DNA from 3 places in the Variovorax sp. AC103 genome. Region 2 is predicted to be linked to each of the others. Evidence: predicted binding sites of a transcription regulator. Region 2 holds the regulator's gene; each other region holds the start of a gene.
The links. Region 2 encodes sigma-54, which starts transcription at its own class of promoters, with help from an activator protein. Its sites were predicted from a motif close to TGGCANGNAANCTGCTTT; they were not measured.

Region 1 (4,257 bases), on a different contig from region 2:
ACGCCGTACTTCTTGTCGATGCCCAGCACCGAGGCCATGACCACGCTGGCGCAGTCGGTCAGCGGAATGAAGCCGATCTTCACTTCTTCCTTCTCGGGCTTGTCCGAGCCCGCGGCCCAGACGGCCGAGCGCAGGGCGGGGTCGATGCCCACGGCGCCGATCGCGGCGGCTTGCAATACGCGGCGTCGGCTGAGGCGGGTTTTGAGCAGATCGGTCATGGGGCGGGGCTCCGGTGGAAGACGAACAAACAGAAAAGACGAAACCAAAACGGAAACGAAAAAAGGCGTCCGCACCGCGCAGGGGCTGCTCGAGAACGAGCCCTTGCGGGATGCGGACGCCTTTGTCCGGTCAGGTGAGAAGCACCCGCCGTTGGGTGCCGCCTGCCTGAAGACCCATTGGGGGGTCTCTAGGCATGCTTACACGCAAACACTGTGCCAGCTGGTCAGGCCACCGGCTTGCTATCAATAAAGAAGCGTGACGCGGCCTGTCGACGAGGGCAAACGCCGTATTGGCCTATGAAAGCGGCGCGGGCACGTTTGTTGTGCGCTGCACCAAGTTGAAACCTTTGCCCTTTGCGTTTCAGCGCGGTGGCGCGCGGTCGACCACGGGCAGGTAGTCGGCCATGGCCAGCATCGACTCGGCCACGTCCACCAGCCGCCGGTTCTGGTTCATGGCGGTCTGGCGCAGCATCTTGTGCGCGTCTTCTTCGCTGAGGCGGCGGTGCGCCATCAGCAGGCCCTTGGCACGCTCGACGACCTTGCGTTCGTTGAGCGAGGCGCGCACGGTCTCGAGCTCGTCGCTCATGGCCTGCAGGCGCAGCGACTGCTCGCGGACCATGTCGACCACCGAGCGCTCCAGGTGCCTGCCGAACTGCGCGGGCGCGGCGGCCTGGGCGTCGGCATCGTCGAAGAACAGCGCGCCGGCCTGCGGGGCCAGCGTGTCGAGCACTTGCTGGTACTCCTGCAGCTCGTGGCGCGCCTGCGCGGTCTTGTGCTCGCACAGCGCGCGCAGGTCGGCGGCCAGGCGGTCTTCCACCGTCTTCATGGCGTCGATGCGGCGGGTGCAGCAGTCGAACCAGGCCTGGCTCAGCGGGGCGTCGGCCTGGGCGGGGGAGGCGCCGCGCCGCCGCATGCGCTCCAGCTCGGCCAGCATGGCGTCAGGCTGGCTGTCGCGCCACAGCGCGAGCACGGTGTCGCCCGAAAAGTCGGTGAAGACCTGGAAGCAACGCTCCTGCGACTCGATCAGGTGCAGCCATTGCAGGCGCTGCGCCTCGTCGCTGCGGCCCAGCGCGAGCGCGGCGGCCCCGAAAGCGCGCTCCTGGCCGGCGAACTCCTTGCCCTGCATGAAGTTGAACATTGCGACAAGCAGGCGCGAGATCTCGGGGTCGGCGGCGCCGTCGGCCGCTTCGAACACGACCGACAACAGGCCGGCGACCAGCTTGGCGAAGGCGGCGACCGCCTGTGCCGGCTTGAGTTCCAGTGCGTCGATGCGGCGGCGCAAGGCGGGCAGTGCGTCCAGTCCCGGCAGCACGAAGGCGATGCGGCTGAACAGTCGCGCGCCGTTGCCCGCGCCCACGCCGCGGTGGTCCTCGGTTGCCAACTGGTCGAAGCCGGCGCGCACCGCCTGCTCGAGCGCCAGGCATTCGGCGATCTGCGGGCCGCGTTGTTCCGCGAAGCGGGCGCCGCGGGTGGCGAGGAAGATGTTCGACATGCCGCGCTCGCGCTGCAGCGCGTGCACCAGGCGGCCGATCACGCTCACCAGCTCGCTGGTGCGGGCGAGCTGGTCCAGTTCGTCGATTTCGCAGCGGCGTGCCGCGATGAGGAAGCTCAGTCCGGATTTCATGGTGGGGCGCGGGGAATGCGCAGGGTCGTTTCAAGTATTGCAACATCCGTGCCTCCGGCGCGCGCTTGTCCCTTCGCGGGACGGGCGCGGCAGGCGCCACCTACACTCGGCGGCATGCTCTTGTTGGGAATCGAATCATCCTGCGATGAAACCGGCGTGGCGCTGGTCGAGTCGCACGGCGACGCGCTGCCGGTGCTGCTTTCGCACGCGCTGCACAGCCAGATCGCCATGCACCAGGCCTACGGCGGCGTGGTGCCCGAACTGGCCAGCCGCGACCACATCCGTCGCGTGTTGCCGCTGACCGAAGCCGTCATGGCCGAGGCCGGCCGTTCGCTCGCCGACATCGACGTGGTGGCGTACACGCGCGGCCCGGGCCTGGCGGGCGCGCTGCTCGTGGGTGCCGGCGTGGCTTGCGCGCTGGGCGTGGCGCTGGGCAAGCCGGTGCTGGGCGTGCATCACCTCGAAGGGCACCTGCTGTCGCCGTTCCTGAGCGCCGATCCGCCGGAGTTTCCGTTCGTCGCGCTGCTGGTGTCGGGCGGCCACACGCAGCTGATGCGGGTGGACGGCGTGGGCCGCTACGCGCTGCTCGGCGAGACCATCGACGATGCGGCCGGCGAGGCCTTCGACAAGAGCGCCAAGCTCATGGGCCTGCCGTACCCCGGCGGCCCGTGGCTCGCGAAGCTGGCCGAGGGCGGCAATGCCACGGCCTTCAAGCTGCCGCGCCCGCTGCTGCACAGCGGCGACCTCGACTTCTCGTTCGCCGGCCTGAAGACCGCCGTGCTCACGCAGGCCAAGAAGCTCGGCGACACGCTGGAGGCGAACAAGGCCGACCTGGCGGCGTCCACGCAGGCGGCCATCGTCGAGGTGCTGTTGAAGAAATCGCTCGCCGCGCTCGACCAGACCGGCCTGAAACGCCTGGTGGTGGCGGGTGGGGTGGGGGCCAACACGAATCTGCGCGAGCAACTGAATGCCGCCTGCGCCAAGCGCCGGGTGCGCGTGCACTACCCCGAGCTGCACCTGTGCACCGACAACGGCGCCATGATCGCCATGGCTGCCGCGATGCGCCTGCAATCCGGCCTGTCGCAGGCCAGCGAGCGCTACGCGTTCGACGTCAAGCCGCGATGGCCCATGGCGTCGCTGTCGCCCGAGGCGACGCTGCCAGAGACTGCGTAACCGGTTGACGTGCTCGGCCGATCGACGGCAGCGGCAGCACGTCGAGCATGTTGCGCCAGAGCTGGCGCCATTGCGGCCAGTCGTGGCCGCCTTCGGTGGTGAACACCCGTCCCGACGGCAGGGCGTCGGCCAGCAGCCTGTGGTTGTTGACGAAGCGGTCTTCGAGACCGAACCCCAGGTAGAGCGGCGGCAGGTCCTTCGAGGTCTGGTCCTGCAGGTACTGCTGGAAGAAGGGCCACAACTTGCGGTCGGGTTCCTCGTCGGGCTGCGGGCCGGTCGGGGCCTGCCATGTGCGCAGGCCGCCGGCCTTCTTGATCTCCGCGCCGAGCACGCGCCGCCCGAGGTAGGGCGCCAGGGCCACGATGCCGTCCACGGAGCCCGGGCGCGCCAGCTCGTGGATCAAGGCGCCGAAGCCGCCGATGGAAATGCCCACGAGCCAGATCGACTTGTAGCCCTTGGCGCGCTGCGGCTCGATGACATCGGCGTGCAGGCGGTCGCTCAGGGTCTGCTCGTAGTAGTAGGAGACGTCCGCATCGACCAGCAACGCATCGGCTGCCAGGTGGCGTTCGCGCACTGCGGCGATGAATCCCTCTCGCTCGAACTCGTCGGGCTTGAGGTACGCACCCGGCAGGAAGATCAGGAGCGTGTCTGACTGTTCGTCGGGACTGGCGGGTTGGAGATGTGTTTGCATGGTGCCGTGAGGGGGCACCCGACCCGCACCGTCATGGAACTCGATGCGTTTACGAGACGCCCACGAAGAAGAAAGTACTAAGAAAACGTCACATGATGTGACGTTATGCGGCCCTATTGTGGATAGGGAGCATGTTCAAAGTCAAAGTGAACCTTTGGTGACACTTTCTTCTTGTGGGCTTGGGCCGAACTAGTTGATTTGCAACTGCGCGGCCGTGCTCACCGGAACGCGCTTGCCGAGCTTGAGCGTGAGCACGCCGTTCTCGAGCTTGGCGTCGCTCGCGGTCACGTCGATGTCCAGCGGCAGCTCGTAGGCGGCCTTGAACTGGCGCTTGGCTTCGGCCTTGCTGTCGATGCGCACCACGGGGCCTTCGATGTTGATCACGAGGTCTTCGCGAGCAAGGCCCGGCACGTCGAGCGACAGGGTCCAGCTGGTGTCGTCCTGTTCCACGAGCGGCGAACGGCCGGTGCCGGCGAAGGCTTCGCTGGCGAAGCGTTCGAAGGCGCGGTCATAGGCGCGGGGAGCGAAGCGGGCGGTGCGGATGGTGGGTG
Region 2 (4,257 bases):
GGGGGTGGCGTGGTGTCGGGGCCGGTGGCGGCCTCGAAGCGGCGCTGCAGTTCGTCGCGCGGCACATCGGTGCGCACCACGGAGCCGATGGGCCGCACGTAGACGCTGTTCCAGTACTGGTCGAACAGGCTGCCCAGCCGCGGGATGAGCGCGCCGGTCACGAAGGTGTCCAGGTCGAGGAAGTTCTCGCCCGCGGTGCGCCGGAAGTACTGGTTGCCGATGTTGCGCCCGCCCGCCACCGCCATCGCGCCGTCGGCGATGAACAGCTTGTTGTGCATGCGGCGGTTCACGCGGCTGAAGTCGAACAGCGAGGCGGTGAAGCGCTTCAGGATGCTGCCGCGCCCGGCCGGGAACGGGTTGAACAGGCGCAGCTCGACGTTGGGCGTGGCGGCAAAGGCCAGCAGCAGCTCGTCCTCGCCCGAGGTGTAGAGGTCGTCCATCAGCAGGCGCACCCGCACACCGCGCAGCGCGGCGTCGCGCAGGGTGCGCAACAGGTAGCGGCCGGTCTCGTCGTTCTCGATCTGGTAGTACTGCACGTCGAGCGTGCGCTGGGCGCGGCGCGCCAGCTGGATGCGGGTATCGAAGGCGAAGTCGCCGCCGGGCATGAGGCGAAAGCCGCTCAGGTCGGGGTCGGGCTGGGCCCCCAGCGCGATCTTGCCCAGGGCGGTATCGGCCGACACGGCGATGGCCTTGACGGCGGGGCGCGGCGCCTCGTCGGGCAAGGTGGCGCAGCCGGCGAACAGCAGCACGGCCACCAAGGCGAAGAACCCGAGCCCCCGGCGCGACATCGGATGCGGGCGGCCAGGGCTCATGGTCGGCTTGCTACAGCGCCTTGCGCAGGTTGGCGGGCGCGATGCGCAGCGCCTCGCGGTACTTGGCCACGGTGCGGCGTGCGCACTCGATGCCCTGCTCTTTCAGCATCTCGGAAATCTGGCTGTCCGACAGCGGCTTCTTGATGCTTTCCGAGCTGACGAACTGCTTGATGAGCGCGCGCACCGCGGTGCTCGACGCATTGCCGCCGGTCTCGGTGCCCAGCGCCGAGCCGAAGAAGTACTTGAGCTCGACCGTGCCGAACGGCGTGGACATGTACTTGGCCGTGGTCACGCGCGAGATGGTCGACTCGTGCAGGCCCAGCTCGTCGGCAATCTCGCGCAGCACCAGCGGGCGCATCGCGAGCTCGCCGTGCACGAAGTAGCTCTTCTGGCGCTCGACGATGGCGTTGCTCACGCGCAGGATGGTGTCGAAGCGCTGCTGGATGTTCTTGATGAACCAGCGCGCCTCCTGCAGCCGCTGCGACAGCGCCTGGCTGCCCTCGCCCTTGTGCGCCTTGAGAGCGCCCGCGTAGATGTCGTGCACGCGCAGGCGCGGCATGACCTCCGGATTCAGCATGACGCGGAACTTGATGTTGGTGCCGCGGCCGGTCTTGGTGACGATCACGTCCGGCACCACGATGTTGCGCTCCACGTCCACGAAGCGCCGGCCCGGCTTGGGCTCCAGCCGCGCAATGATCTGCAGCGCCAGGCGCACCAGCTCTTCGCTGGTGCGGGTGAGCGTGGCCAGGCGCTTGAAGTCGCGACGCGCCAAGAGTTCCATCGACTGCTTGCACACGGCCATGGCGGTCTTGCGGACCAGCTGCTCCTGCTCGGTCTCGTCCGGGCGGGCCAGCGCGCGCAGCTGGATGCCCAGGCATTCGCCCAGGTCGCGCGCGCCCACGCCCACGGGCTCCAGGCTTTGCAGCAGGCCGAGCGCCACCTGGAAGTGGTGCACGAGGTCGTCGAACTGGTCGTTGTCGTCGCCAGCCAGGCCCGAGGCCAGCGCGGGCAGCGAGTCTTCGAGGTAGCCGTCGTCGTTGAGCGACTCGATCAGGAAGCGCAGCGCGGCGCTGTCGTTCTCGTTCAGGCGCAGGCTCAGCGCCTGGCGGTGCAGGAACGACTGCAGCGACTCCTGGCTGCGCGCGAGCTCGGTGGCGTCGGCGCGCTCATCGTCGCCCAGGTTGTTCTGGCGCGCGGGGGCGTCGCTGCCCCACTCGCTGTCGTCGGGCGCGGCCATGTCGACGGTGCCGTCGCCTTCCCAGTCGGGCTCGCGCTCGGTGATTTCCGTGGCCGGGCCGTCGGAGTCGGCGGTGCTGGTGGTCGTCTCAGTGGACGAAGCAGAGGTGCTGGCCGCCGGCGGCGCGAAGTCGCTTTCACCTTCGATGCCGTCGCCTCCATCGCCGCCGCCGTCATCGCGCGGGACCGGCGCATCGGCCGCGTCGAGCCCGAATTCCTCGCGCGCCGCCTCTTCCGCGGTGCGTTCGAGGAACGGGTTCTCGTCCAGCATCTGCTCGACCTCCTGGCTCAGTTCGAGCGTGGAGAGCTGCAGCAGCCGGATCGACTGTTGCAGCTGCGGCGTCAATGCCAGGTGCTGCGAGACGCGAAGGGACAGCCCTTGCTTCATGGAGAGCCCACCCGCCCTTACATCCGGAAGTGCTCGCCAAGGTAGACGCGTCGTACCTCGGCGTTGTCGACGATCTCCGAAGGCGTGCCTTGTGCCAGCACATGCCCGTCGCTGATGATGAACGCGTGGTCGCAGATGCCCAGCGTCTCACGCACGTTGTGGTCGGTGATGAGCACGCCGATGCCGCGTTCCTTCAGGAAACTGATGATCCGCTGGATCTCGATCACCGCGATCGGGTCGATGCCGGCGAAGGGCTCGTCCAGCAGGATGAAGCGCGGCTGCGTGGCCAGCGCGCGTGCAATCTCCACGCGGCGGCGCTCGCCGCCCGACAGCGCGAGCGCGGGCGAATCGCGCAGGTGGTCGACCCGCAGGTCGGACAACAGTTCGGACAGGCGCTCCTCGATGTGCTGCCTGGACAGCGGCGCCATCTTGCCGTTGGCGTCGGGCTCGCTCTGCAGCTCCAGCACGGCGCGCACGTTTTCCTCGACGGTGAGCTTGCGGAAGATCGAGGCTTCCTGCGGCAGGTAGCTCAGGCCCATGCGGGCGCGCCGGTGGATCGGCATGTGCGCGATGGGCTCGCCGTCGATGGTGATCTGGCCCGCGTCGGCACGCACCAGCCCCACGATCATGTAGAACGAGGTGGTCTTGCCCGCGCCGTTGGGCCCGAGCAGCCCGACCACTTCGCCCTTCTGCACGTCGAGCGAGACGTCCTTCACCACCGTGCGGCTGCCATAGCTCTTCTTCAGGCCGCGCGCCACCAGGCGGCTGCCCGGCGCGCCGTTGGCGTCGTGCGTTCCAGCGGTTTCGATCACTTGCGGGTTTCTCCGTCGTCGAGCGTGGTGCTCTGGCGCAGGCCCTTGCCGGGCGCCGGGGTGGGTGCCGGCGGCGCAGCCTTCGCGCCCGCCGGGGCCGAGGCACCGGCGGCCGGCGCGGCCGCGGCCTTGGGGGTCAGGATGGTCCTCACGCGCCCGCCGGGGGTGGACGCGTTGACGGCGGTGTTCGCCGGCACGGTGGAACCGTTGACGGTGTAGGTGTCGTTGCTCTGGTCGTAGACGATCAGCGCGCCCTGGCTCTCGTCGTTCGGCGTGGCGCCCAGCAGGCGGCGCATGACGGCGTTGCGGATGAACTTGACGTTGTCGGCGCGGCTGTCGTACTCGATGACTTCGGACTCGCCCTCGATCCATTCGTCGGGCGCATTGCGCTTCTGCTTGTAGTAGGCGCGCTTGCCGGGCGCCGCCGTGACCACGCCGTACTGGTAGCCCTCGGCGTCCTGGCGCACGTCCATGCGCGCGCCGCGGATGATGATCGTGCCCTTCGTGACCAGCACGTTGCCGGTGAACACGCTGGTCTGTTTCAGGTCGTCGTAACGCATGGCGTCCGACTCGATGTTCATCGGCTTGGTGCGGTCGGCGGTTTCGGCCAGGGCGCCCGAGGCGAAGCCGGCCAGCAGCAGCGCGGCGGCAGCCAGGCGGCCGATGCAACGGAGGAAGGAGGGAGTGGTGGGGTAAGAATGCAATGTCATAGAGGCACGAAACTTGCTCGGCATTGTATGCGGCTGATTGCGCCAGCCCCGCACGCACAGATGAAAAAGCCCGCCGAAGCGGGCCAGGTATCCCTTGCAAAAAGGGGAGAAGGCAGCGGCAGTCAATGCGCGCAGCCCCGGGGGTCAGCCTTTTTTCGCTTCGCCGATCAGGTAGTTGACGACCTGCAGCACCTTGGTCATGTTACCGGCGGTCTCGCCATCCACATACCAGCGGCCGGCCACGGCCATCGCCGGCACGCCCGCCACCTTGTAGGCGTCGGTCATCTGCGAGGCGCGCT
Region 3 (4,257 bases), on a different contig from region 2:
CGTCGCGGTGCGCACCAGCACCGCATTGCCCTGCCCGATGTCGGCCGCGAGCAGTTCGAAGTCGCCAATGGCGGGCCGGGGCGCCTGCCACAGGAGCACGGGCAGCAGCAGCGGCACGCCGAGCGCGCGCAGCGACCACGGCAGTCGCATCGCCAGCAGCATGCCCCCCGCCACGCCAAAGGCGGCCGCCCACGCGGGCGGCGCCGCCATCGACACCGTGGCCCAGGGAAGGCCGGCGAGCCATTGCAGCAGCAGCGTGAGCCACCGCACGGCCTGGGCCCCGAGGTCCCACGACGGCGCCACGGCCACACCGAGCATCGCCAGCGGCGTGACGACCAGCGTGACCCACGGAATCGCCACCGCATTGGCCAGCAAGCCGACCAGCGACACCTGCTGGAACAGCAGCAGGCCGAGCGGCGTGATCGCCAGCGTGATAACCCATTGCTCGCGCAGGAACTGGAAGAGCCGCGAAGACGCATGCGTATTCTTCTCTCCGGGCACCGCCGCATCGGCGGCGAACAGCACGCCGACCGCCACGAAGCTGAGCCAGAAACCCGCCTGCATCAACGCCCACGGATCGGCCGCCACCACCACGGCGGCCGTCAGCAGCCACACATGCGGCCAGGGCCAGCGCCGCCCGGTGAGGCGCAGCAACGCCACCGTCGCGAGCATCCAGACCGTGCGCTGCGAGGGCACGCCCCAACCGCTGAAAAGCGCATAGAGCGCGGCCAGCAGCAAGCCGCCGACCAGCGCGGCCAGCAGCAAGCCGCCGACCAGCGCGGCCTGTGGCGCCGGCACGCGCAGCATGAGCCGGGTGCTGCGCCGCCAGAGCCAGCCGACGACGTGCGCGGCAAGCCAGGCGAACATGGTGATGTGAAGGCCCGAGATCGACATCAGGTGGGCCACGCCCGTCGCGCGAAAGACGTCCCAGCCCGCGCGGTCGATGGCGCTCTGGTCGCCGGTGACCAGGGCCGCGATCACACCCGCCTGGCCGCGGTCGGGCACCCGCGCGAACACGGCGTCGCGCACCGATTCCCGTGCGCGCTCGACCGGGCGCAGCCATGTGGTCGACAGCAGGGCCGGGGCCGCGTCGCGCGCACCTGTGCGCACGTAGCCGCTGGCATGCAGACCTTGCTCCCACATCCACAGCTCGCCGTCGAAGCCATGCGGGTTGCGGTTGCCGTGCGGCGCCTTGAGCCGCACCGTGAAGCGCCAGCGCTCGCCGGCATGCGGCGCATCGGCGAGGTCTTCGGCATACCAGCCGAGCGCGATGCGGTCGGGCACGAGCGGCGGCGTGCCTTCGGTGCGGTCGGCCCAGCGCGCGGATTCGACGTCCAGACGGAATCGCGCGCCGGCCTCGTTGCGTTGAGGCATTTCCGCGACGACGCCGGTCACCTGCAGGTCGCGCCCTTCGAGTCCGGGACGCAGCGCGCCCTGCGCATAGGCCACGGCGCGCCACCCCGCGAGGCCCGCGCCAGCCATGGCGCCGCACACGAGCGCGATCGTCACGAGCAGTTGCGCCGGCAAGCGCCGCCACGCGAGGCCAGCCACGGCAGCCAGCAGCAATGCGGCATAAAGCCATGCCGGCCACAGCGTCGGTTGCTGCAGCTGCAAGGCCGCGCCAAGCAGCGAGCCGCCCAGTGCGGCGAAGGTGCCTGCGCCGCGCGCAACACCGGCCACAGCACCGCCGGCCGTGCGAAACGACGTCAACTCGAGCCCCCCATCCCCATGATGCAAACCCTCCCCAGGTCGCGCTCAATGGCGCGTTAATTGCTTGGCATCTGGGCTAGTATGCGTCTCACCAGAGACATCTTTTCGATGCAATCTGTCAGTACTGCACACAAAAACGCATGTCCATTCACGCCGCTCTCCACCACGTCACTCACTACAAATACGACCGCCTGGTGCAGTTGGGCCCGCAGGTCGTGCGCCTGCGTCCCGCGCCGCATTGCCGCAGCAACGTGATCTCGTACTCGCTGCGGGTCGAACCCGCCGAGCACTTCGTCAACTGGATGCAGGACCCGTTCGCCAACTACCAGGCGCGGCTCGTGTTCCCCGAGAAAACGCGCGAATTCAAGGTCACCGTCGACCTCGTGGTCGAGATGGCGGTCTACAACCCCTTCGACTTCTTCCTCGAGCCGCAGGCCGAGAACTTCCCGTTCAAGTACACGGCCTCGCAGGCCGAAGAGCTCGCGCCCTACCTCGTGGCCGACCCGGTCACACCGCTGCTGGAGGCCTACCTCGACAAGGTCGACCGCAAGGAACAGCGCACCATCGACTTCCTGGTGGGCATCAACCAGCAGGTGCAGCAGGACGTCAACTACCTGATTCGCATGGAACCCGGCGTGCAGACGCCGGAAGAAACGCTCGCCAGCGGCAGCGGCTCGTGCCGCGACTCGGGCTGGCTGCTGGTGCAGTTGCTGCGCCACATGGGCTTGGCCGCGCGCTTCGTCTCGGGCTACCTGATCCAGCTCACGCCCGACGTGAAGTCGCTCGACGGCCCGAGCGGCACCACGGTCGACTTCACCGACCTGCACGCCTGGTGCGAGGTGTTCCTGCCGGGCGCCGGCTGGATCGGCCTGGACGCCACCTCGGGCCTGATGGCCGGCGAAGGCCACATTCCGCTGGCCTGCACGCCGTCGCCGTCGAGCGCCGCGCCCATCGAGGGCGGCGTCGACGAGTCCGAGGTCGAGTTCGGCCACGAGATGAAGGTCACGCGCATCTACGAATCGCCGCGGGTCACCAAGCCCTACACCGAAGAGCAATGGTCCGAAGTGCTGGCCCTGGGCGACGCAGTCGATGCGCGCTTGAAGGCCGGCGACGTGCGCCTCACCATGGGCGGCGAACCCACCTACGTGGCCACCAGCGACCGCGACGCGCCCGAGTGGAACACCGACGCCCTCGGCCCCACGAAGCGCGGCTACGCCACCGAACTCGTGCATAAGCTGCGCGCCGAATACGGCAGCGGCGGCTTCCTGCATTTCGGCCAGGGCAAGTGGTACCCCGGCGAGCAGTTGCCCCGATGGGCGCTGTCGATCTTCTGGCGCGCCGACGGCCAGACGCTGTGGCACGACCACGAGCTGTTCGCCGACGAACGCTTTCCCACGCACTACACGAGCGAAGACGCGCGCCGCTTCACCACCGTGCTGTCGCACAAGCTCGGGCTGACCGAGCGCTACATCCAGCCCGGCTACGAAGACACCTACTACTACCTCTGGCGCGAACGCCGCCTGCCGGTGAACGTCGACCCCTTCGAATCGAAGCTCGACGACGAACTCGAACGCGTGCGCCTGCGCCGCGTGTTCACGCAGAAGCTCGACGCGGTGATCGGCTACATGCTGCCCATCGAGCCGGGCAACGCCGATGGCGACGCGCCTGCGCTCGCCGGCCCGGGCTGGAAGACCGGCCCCTGGTTCCTGCGCGACGACCGGCTGTACCTGATTCCGGGCGACTCGCCCATGGGCTACCGCCTGCCGCTCGATTCGCAGCCGTGGGCGAGCAAGGGCGACTACCCCTACCTGATCGAACGCGACCCGACCGCGCCGCGCGGTGTGCTGCCGAGCGCCACCGACTACCGCGCGCGCTATGCCGAGACTTCGACGTCGGCGCCGCAAGGAGACCGCGGCGCCGTCCCGTACGCCTTCGGCACGCCGCCGGTGGTGCCCGCGGCACTGCGCATGCAGGGTGCCGGAAGCGCCGCCGCCGCGACTGCGTCCGCAGGCACAGGGCCCGCAGCCGCCGCCCAAGACGCCGAAGACATCGGCAATGCCGCCACGCGCCAGCCGCTGCGCGGCGAGTCCGCCCACTGGGTCACGCGCACCGCGCTGTGCGTCGAGGTGCGCGACCCGCGCCGCGCCAACGGCCCGTCGGCCGAGAAGAAGGGCAGCGCCTCGGGTGTGCTCTACGTCTTCATGCCGCCTCTGGCGCGCCTGGAGGACTACCTCGACCTGGTCGCGGCTGTCGAAGCCACCGCGCGTGACCTGGGCGTGCGCATCGTGATGGAAGGCTATCCGCCGCCGCGCGACCCGCGCCTGAAGATGCTGGCCGTCACGCCCGATCCGGGCGTGATCGAGGTCAACATCCACCCGGCCCACAACTGGAAGGAACTGGTCGCGCACACCGAGTTCCTCTACAACGCCGCGTTCGAAACCCGCCTGTCGGCCGAGAAGTTCATGACCGACGGGCGCCACACCGGCACCGGCGGCGGCAACCACTTCGTGATGGGCGGCGCCACGCCCGCCGACAGCCCGTTCCTGC

Region 1: a site for sigma-54 is predicted at 1,879-1,896, ahead of AC0IYU_RS21425 (nitrate- and nitrite sensing domain-containing protein). Genes of this name have one in related genera too.
Region 3: a site for sigma-54 is predicted at 1,760-1,777, ahead of AC0IYU_RS15165 (transglutaminase family protein). Genes of this name have one in related genera too.

Annotation. Positions count from the first base shown of each region.
Region 1 covers NZ_CEEDFC010000015.1:57,674-61,930, reverse strand. The annotation lists gene AC0IYU_RS21430 (CmpA/NrtA family ABC transporter substrate-binding protein) at 1-218, opposite strand, end outside; gene AC0IYU_RS21425 (nitrate- and nitrite sensing domain-containing protein) at 580-1,842, opposite strand; gene tsaD (tRNA (adenosine(37)-N6)-threonylcarbamoyltransferase complex transferase subunit TsaD) at 1,957-3,015, shown strand; gene AC0IYU_RS21415 (alpha/beta hydrolase-fold protein) at 2,954-3,706, opposite strand; gene AC0IYU_RS21410 (Hsp20/alpha crystallin family protein) at 3,896-4,257, opposite strand, start outside.
Region 2 covers NZ_CEEDFC010000029.1:84,575-88,831, forward strand. The annotation lists gene AC0IYU_RS31200 (phospholipase D family protein) at 1-812, opposite strand, end outside; gene rpoN (RNA polymerase factor sigma-54) at 823-2,436, opposite strand; gene lptB (LPS export ABC transporter ATP-binding protein) at 2,454-3,248, opposite strand; gene lptA (lipopolysaccharide transport periplasmic protein LptA) at 3,245-3,958, opposite strand; gene AC0IYU_RS31220 (thiol:disulfide interchange protein DsbA/DsbL) at 4,103-4,257, opposite strand, start outside.
Region 3 covers NZ_CEEDFC010000009.1:114,591-118,847, forward strand. The annotation lists gene AC0IYU_RS15160 (DNA internalization-related competence protein ComEC/Rec2) at 1-1,710, opposite strand, end outside; gene AC0IYU_RS15165 (transglutaminase family protein) at 1,851-4,257, shown strand, end outside.